3 regions of the Peribacillus sp. TH14 genome follow, and region 3 is predicted to be linked to each of the others. Evidence: a T-box and tRNA genes for the amino acid it is inferred to sense, from the RefSeq annotation. Region 3 holds a T-box; the other regions hold tRNA genes.
What was found. The T-box of region 3 lies ahead of pheS (phenylalanine--tRNA ligase subunit alpha). A T-box ahead of a tRNA ligase gene usually reads a tRNA of that ligase, here a tRNA-Phe.

Region 1: it has a tRNA-Phe gene. The T-box ahead of pheS (phenylalanine--tRNA ligase subunit alpha) is inferred to sense a tRNA for this amino acid. The anticodon was not compared.
Region 2: it has a tRNA-Phe gene. The T-box ahead of pheS (phenylalanine--tRNA ligase subunit alpha) is inferred to sense a tRNA for this amino acid. The anticodon was not compared.

What each region holds. Positions count from the first base shown of each region.
Region 1 is NZ_JAEKEK010000001.1:1,249,749-1,251,976, reverse strand. It holds rRNA gene JFU50_RS06300 (23S ribosomal RNA) at 1-99, shown strand, start outside; rRNA gene rrf (5S ribosomal RNA) at 216-331, shown strand; tRNA gene JFU50_RS06290 (tRNA-Asn) at 341-415, shown strand; tRNA gene JFU50_RS06285 (tRNA-Ser) at 421-512, shown strand; tRNA gene JFU50_RS06280 (tRNA-Glu) at 522-596, shown strand; tRNA gene JFU50_RS06275 (tRNA-Val) at 611-686, shown strand; tRNA gene JFU50_RS06270 (tRNA-Met) at 777-850, shown strand; tRNA gene JFU50_RS06265 (tRNA-Asp) at 856-931, shown strand; tRNA gene JFU50_RS06260 (tRNA-Phe) at 944-1,019, shown strand; tRNA gene JFU50_RS06255 (tRNA-Thr) at 1,027-1,102, shown strand; tRNA gene JFU50_RS06250 (tRNA-Tyr) at 1,118-1,201, shown strand; tRNA gene JFU50_RS06245 (tRNA-Trp) at 1,212-1,285, shown strand; tRNA gene JFU50_RS06240 (tRNA-His) at 1,303-1,378, shown strand; tRNA gene JFU50_RS06235 (tRNA-Gln) at 1,417-1,491, shown strand; tRNA gene JFU50_RS06230 (tRNA-Gly) at 1,495-1,569, shown strand; tRNA gene JFU50_RS06225 (tRNA-Cys) at 1,578-1,651, shown strand; tRNA gene JFU50_RS06220 (tRNA-Leu) at 1,660-1,740, shown strand; gene JFU50_RS06215 (hypothetical protein) at 2,152-2,228, shown strand, end outside.
Region 2 is NZ_JAEKEK010000001.1:2,694,288-2,696,515, reverse strand. It holds gene JFU50_RS13170 (TraR/DksA C4-type zinc finger protein) at 1-485, shown strand, start outside; tRNA gene JFU50_RS13165 (tRNA-Glu) at 526-597, opposite strand; tRNA gene JFU50_RS13160 (tRNA-Ser) at 601-691, opposite strand; tRNA gene JFU50_RS13155 (tRNA-Asn) at 693-767, opposite strand; tRNA gene JFU50_RS13150 (tRNA-Ile) at 780-856, opposite strand; tRNA gene JFU50_RS13145 (tRNA-Gly) at 863-936, opposite strand; tRNA gene JFU50_RS13140 (tRNA-His) at 941-1,016, opposite strand; tRNA gene JFU50_RS13135 (tRNA-Phe) at 1,034-1,109, opposite strand; tRNA gene JFU50_RS13130 (tRNA-Asp) at 1,132-1,207, opposite strand; tRNA gene JFU50_RS13125 (tRNA-Met) at 1,214-1,287, opposite strand; tRNA gene JFU50_RS13120 (tRNA-Ser) at 1,392-1,484, opposite strand; tRNA gene JFU50_RS13115 (tRNA-Ile) at 1,503-1,579, opposite strand; tRNA gene JFU50_RS13110 (tRNA-Met) at 1,590-1,666, opposite strand; tRNA gene JFU50_RS13105 (tRNA-Ala) at 1,693-1,768, opposite strand; tRNA gene JFU50_RS13100 (tRNA-Pro) at 1,786-1,862, opposite strand; tRNA gene JFU50_RS13095 (tRNA-Arg) at 1,872-1,948, opposite strand; tRNA gene JFU50_RS13090 (tRNA-Leu) at 1,958-2,046, opposite strand; tRNA gene JFU50_RS13085 (tRNA-Gly) at 2,059-2,133, opposite strand; tRNA gene JFU50_RS13080 (tRNA-Leu) at 2,142-2,223, opposite strand.
Region 3 is NZ_JAEKEK010000001.1:3,553,721-3,555,948, forward strand. It holds gene JFU50_RS17210 (TrmH family RNA methyltransferase) at 1-660, shown strand, start outside; T-box leader at 705-944, shown strand; gene pheS (phenylalanine--tRNA ligase subunit alpha) at 1,004-2,044, shown strand; gene pheT (phenylalanine--tRNA ligase subunit beta) at 2,072-2,228, shown strand, end outside.

The DNA.
Region 1 (2,228 bases), 2.3 Mb from region 3:
TAGTAAGATCCCTGAAAGATGATCAGGTTGATAGGTCAGAGGTGGAAGCGTGGCGACATGTGGAGCTGACTGATACTAATAGATCGAGGACTTAACCACGCTTTAAAAAATGAAATACCTTCTTATTATCTAGTTTTGAAGGAATGAAAATTTCTTCTTGCATTTTCTCAAAAAGACGTTATAATAATATATGTCTTGAAAAAATGTTAATAATGTTTGGTGACGATAGCGAAGAGGTCACACCCGTTCCCATTCCGAACACGGCAGTTAAGCTCTTCAGCGCCGATGGTAGTTGGGGGTTTCCCCCTGTGAGAGTAGGACGTCGCCAAGCTTATATCGTTCCGCAGTAGCTCAGTGGTAGAGCATTCGGCTGTTAACCGAACGGTCGTAGGTTCGAGTCCTACCTGCGGAGCCATTATTGGAGAGCTGTCCGAGTGGCCGAAGGAGCACGATTGGAAATCGTGTAGACGGGTAACCCTGTCTCAAGGGTTCAAATCCCTTGCTCTCCGCCATTTACAACTGGCCCGTTGGTCAAGCGGTTAAGACACCGCCCTTTCACGGCGGTAACACGGGTTCGAATCCCGTACGGGTCACCATTCCGAAAACATATGGAGGATTAGCTCAGCTGGGAGAGCATCTGCCTTACAAGCAGAGGGTCGGCGGTTCGATCCCGTCATCCTCCACCATTTTTTAAAAAGCAACAAGTTGTTTCTATATATCAGATATAATGAAACTGTTAACACGAAAACTTGATGCAATAGCAGCATTATTAACGTCGCGGGGTGGAGCAGTCCGGTAGCTCGTCGGGCTCATAACCCGAAGGTCGCAGGTTCAAATCCTGTCCCCGCAATCTATGGTCCCGTGGTGTAGCGGTTAACATGCCTGCCTGTCACGCAGGAGATCGCGGGTTCGATTCCCGTCGGGACCGCCATTTTTATTGTTTGGCTCAGTAGCTCAGTCGGTAGAGCAAAGGACTGAAAATCCTTGTGTCGGCGGTTCGATTCCGTCCTGAGCCACCATTGTAGTGCCGGTGTAGCTCAACTGGTAGAGCAACTGACTTGTAATCAGTAGGTTGGGGGTTCAAGTCCTCTTGCCGGCACCAGTAACATCCATATGCGGAGGGGTAGCGAAGTGGCTAAACGCGGCGGACTGTAAATCCGCTCCTTCGGGTTCGGCAGTTCGAATCTGCCCCCCTCCACCATTTTATTTATAGGGGTATAGTTTAAAGGTAGAACAGAGGTCTCCAAAACCTCCAGTGTGGGTTCGAGTCCTACTACCCCTGCCAATTTTAATTTTATAATGGCGATTGTGGCGAAGTGGTTAACGCACCTGATTGTGGTTCAGGCATTCGTGGGTTCGATTCCCATCAGTCGCCCCATTTTTTAATAAATGATGGTATAATAAGTATAACGTTAATGGGCTATAGCCAAGCGGTAAGGCAACGGATTTTGATTCCGTCATGCGAAGGTTCGATCCCTTCTAGCCCAGCCATTCGCGAAAGTAGTTCAGTGGTAGAATACAACCTTGCCAAGGTTGGGGTCGCGGGTTCGAATCCCGTCTTTCGCTCCAAAAACGTTGGCGGCATAGCCAAGCGGTAAGGCAGAGGTCTGCAAAACCTTTACCACCGGTTCGATTCCGGTTGCCGCCTCCAACAAAAATGCCGGTGTGGCGGAATTGGCAGACGCGCACGACTCAAAATCGTGTTCCTCTGGAGTGCCGGTTCGACCCCGGCCACCGGTATCACCAATAGCGAAGAAAAGCTATTACTTCAAGCTTCACACTTAATTGTGTGAAGCTTTTTTGTGTTTATCACGCACTACAGAATATGTACAAATATTGTGCGGGGTAGTGTGCGATGAGTAAAGGAGGAAATTTACTATAGGAAGATGAATTAAGAATTGTTACAAAAACTACTTACGTTAAATCTGATGAATTGGAGTTTAAATTATTCTTTGAAGACTGCCAATTAAGGAATCTTTGTCCTCATACTTTGAAATATTATCGAGAACAATTTAATGCGATTAAACGACCATTGGTAACAATGACAGAAAAGGATATTAAATTGCTGATATTAAATACCGTGAAGTTCGTCATTTACCGCGTTCTGGTGGTAAAATACAGTTGTAGTATTATGGGAAGAGAGGGGAAAATTTGAATAATATCGGTGAAGATTTTAAATTACGTGTTCATAGCAATCGTTGGGGCCATTATGACAATTACACTCTTAT
Region 2 (2,228 bases), 860 kb from region 3:
TCTATGGCCATTGTAAAACCTGTGATACTGAAATCCCTTTTGAACGGCTTGAAGCCATCCCTACCACTCTCTACTGTGTCGAGCACGCCCCAGAACGACCGACTATACAAGATCGACCAGTTGAAGAAGACGTACTGATTCCATCAAAGGGAAATAATTTTGAAAACCGTCATGGAAGTGAAATAGTAGATAAAGAAGATAGCTTTGGCGAAGTAGCCAAATTTGGTACATCTGAAACACCTGCGGATTACATGGGCGATCATGACAGCTATAATAATCTTTATAAAACAGAAGATGAAACCGATGGATTTCCTGAAGACTATGAAGGATTTGTAGCAAATGATATCGAAGGAAAAAAAATAAGGGGTATCCCGAATAAAAAGCAAAAGAACTATGAAGATACATTAGATGAAGAAAACGTTGAATCTCAGCTTGGAGACATTCCTTATAAACAAAAAGATAGTTATATCAATGAAGAGAAATAAATAAAAAAAAGAAGCATACAGAATGTATGCTTCTTTTTTATGACCCGTACGGGATTCGAACCCGTGTTACCGCCGTGAAAGGGCGGTGTCTTAACCGCTTGACCAACGGGCCAAATGGCGGAGAAGGAGGGATTTGAACCCTCGCGCCGCTCACGCGACCTACACCCTTAGCAGGGGCGCCTCTTCAGCCTCTTGAGTACTTCCCCATGGCTCCGCAGGTAGGACTCGAACCTACGACCGTTCGGTTAACAGCCGAATGCTCTACCACTGAGCTACTGCGGAACAATATGAATATGGTGGGCCTAAATGGACTCGAACCATCGACCTCACGCTTATCAGGCGTGCGCTCTAACCAGCTGAGCTATAGGCCCATAAATTGGAGCGGGTGAAGGGAATCGAACCCTCATCATCAGCTTGGAAGGCTGAGGTTTTACCACTAAACTACACCCGCGAAATGGGGCGACTGATGGGAATCGAACCCACGAATGCCTGAACCACAATCAGGTGCGTTAACCACTTCGCCACAATCGCCGTAATTTTTGAAATAATGGTGGCTCAGGACGGAATCGAACCGCCGACACAAGGATTTTCAGTCCTTTGCTCTACCGACTGAGCTACTGAGCCACATTTGTATTAAATTTTATAATGGCGGTCCCGACGGGAATCGAACCCGCGATCTCCTGCGTGACAGGCAGGCATGTTAACCGCTACACCACGGGACCTAATAATTGCGGGGACAGGATTTGAACCTGCGACCTTCGGGTTATGAGCCCGACGAGCTACCGGACTGCTCCACCCCGCGACGGTAATAATGAAACGATTTCGCATCAAGTTTTCGTGTAAATTGTTTCTTCCGCTTCCTCTATGTAAAGGTTGTTTCAAAACAACTTGCTGCTTTTAAAGAAATGGAGGAGGTAGAGGGATTCGAACCCCCGCGGGATTTGACTCCCCTGTCGGTTTTCAAGACCGATCCCTTCAGCCGAACTTGGGTATACCTCCGTGGCTAAAAAAATTACATGGTGGACCTTGTAGGACTCGAACCTACGACCGGACGGTTATGAGCCGTCTGCTCTAACCAGCTGAGCTAAAGGTCCTTATATTTATTGGTAGCGGCGGAGGGGATCGAACCCCCGACCTCACGGGTATGAACCGTACGCTCTAGCCAGCTGAGCTACACCGCCAATATAATATAAGTTTTGATGAAAAATGGTGGAGCCTAGCGGGATCGAACCGCTGACCTCCTGCGTGCAAGGCAGGCGCTCTCCCAGCTGAGCTAAGGCCCCATTCATTAGAAATCACGTGGTCGGGAAGACAGGATTCGAACCTGCGACCCCTTGGTCCCAAACCAAGTGCTCTACCAAGCTGAGCTACTTCCCGCAAAAAACATGGTGCGCCCGGCGGGAGTCGAACCTACAACCTTCTGATTCGTAGTCAGATGCTCTATCCAATTGAGCTACGGGCGCATATTAAGATGGTGCCGAGGACCGGAATCGAACCGGTACGGTAGTCACCTACCGCAGGATTTTAAGTCCTGTGCGTCTGCCAGTTCCGCCACCCCGGCACATACGAAAAGTGGAGCGGAAGACGGGATTCGAACCCGCGACCCCAACCTTGGCAAGGTTGTATTCTACCACTGAACTACTTCCGCATGAAAGATGCGGGTGAAGGGACTTGAACCCCCACGCCTTGCGGCGCCAGATCCTAAGTCTGGTGCGTCTGCCAATTCCGCCACACCCGCATAAT
Region 3 (2,228 bases):
GGCTTTCACCTCGTTGAAGAAGCGTTAAAAGAAGAAATCGTCATTGAAGTGATTGTTAATGAAGAAACAGAAATGCCTGCCCATTTTACACTAGAAGGCACAGAAGTCATTTATGTTAAAAATGATATTATGAAAGCGATTTGTGATACAGAGACCCCTCAGGGAATTGCAGCTGTATGTGAGCAGAAATCAATTAGTATGGCGTCCATTAATCCGGATAAACTATTGTTGATAGATGCGGTACAGGATCCAGGGAATCTCGGAACGATGATTCGGACGGCAGATGCGGCTGGAATTGATGCTGTCATTCTCGGCGAAGGTTGTGCAGATCTGTATAATCCGAAAGTGGTCCGTTCGACGCAAGGAAGCCTGTTTCATATGCCTGTCATCAAAGGAAACCTTTCTGAAATCATCGATGAATTGAAGCAAAAAGACACACCGGTTTACGGCACAGCCCTTGAAGGAGCTTCGCCATTTGAAGAAGTGGAAAAGTCCTCTCGATTTGCTTTGCTTGTCGGTAATGAAGGACAGGGAGTAGCAAAGGGATTGCTAGAGAAAACTACGAAAAACCTCTATATTCCTATCTACGGGAAAAGCGAATCTCTTAATGTAGGGATTGCGGCTGGGATTTTAATGTACCATTTACGAAAATCAATTTGAAACGGCTGACGAATTATAATATAATAAAACAGAATTTTATAATGAAAACAACGATGACAAAGAGTAGTAACTTAAGATATCCATAACCAGGGAAAAAATGCCGTGACTGAAAGCATTTTTATGGCGCTGCTTAAGGGAATTCACCTTTCGAGTTGGCATTGGGAAGACATAGGGTCCGAAAAATGTTCCGGTGAAGAGCCGTTATTTTTATGAAGTGAGTGCGAAGTTTTTTTGCTTGTGCACTAATAAGGGTGGTACCGCGATACATAAACCTCGTCCCTTTCTGGGATTGGGGTTTTTTTGTGTTTATTTTTACAAAAGGAAAATAAAGGAGGAAGACATGATGCAGGAACGTTTAATAGAACTGCAGGAAGAAGCGTTGCAAAAAGTTGCCGCAGCTTCCGAACTAAAGGAACTGAATGAAGTCCGTGTTTCTTATTTAGGGAAAAAAGGGCCTATCACTGAGGTATTGCGTGGCATGGGTAAATTGTCAGCGGAGGAACGGCCGAAAATCGGTGCTCTTGCTAATGATGTTCGTGAAGCAATCGCTTCAAAAATTGAGGAGAAACAAAAAGCTCTTGAAACAGCTGCTGTCAATGCAAAGCTAGCAACAGAAACCATTGATGTTACACTTCCAGGACGACCTGTTAACAAGGGGAATCTTCACCCATTAACACGTGTTGTAGAAGAAATTGAAGATTTATTCATCGGTATGGGTTACACAGTTGCAGAAGGTCCAGAAGTCGAAAGCGACTACTACAATTTTGAGGCATTAAACCTGCCGAAAAGCCATCCGGCACGTGATATGCAGGACTCTTTCTACATCACAGATGAAATCCTAATGCGTACACACACTTCACCGGTACAAGCTAGAACGATGGAAAAACATAAAGGCCAAGGCCCTGTTAAAATTATTTGTCCTGGTAAAGTATATCGCCGTGATAACGATGACGCGACACACTCCCATCAATTCCAACAAATTGAAGGCCTGGTCATCGATGAAAACATCAGCATGAGCGACCTGAAAGGTACGCTTGACGTGTTTGCGAAAAAAGTATTTGGTCAAGACCGTGAAATCCGTCTTCGTCCAAGTTTCTTCCCATTTACAGAACCATCTGTTGAAGTTGATATTTCTTGTAAAATCTGCGGTGGAAAAGGCTGCAGCGTCTGTAAACAAACAGGCTGGATTGAAGTGCTGGGCGGCGGGATTGTTCACCCGAACGTACTTGAAATGGCTGGATTCGATTCGAAAAAATACTCAGGATTCGCTTTTGGAATCGGTGTGGAACGAATCGCAATGTTGAAATACGGTGTGGATGATATCCGTCACTTCTATACAAATGATGTTCGTTTCTTAAAACAATTCCATCATCACGAAGCATAAATTTTATTTTAAAAAGGAGGACCTACCATGTTTGTATCATATAAATGGTTGCAAGATTATGTAGACCTTTCCGGCATCAATGCAACAGAGCTTGCTGACAAAATCACAAAAAGCGGTATTGAGGTTGAAGGGGTAGAAAAGAAAAGTGAAGGGCTTAAAGGAGTTGTCATCGGACATGTACTTG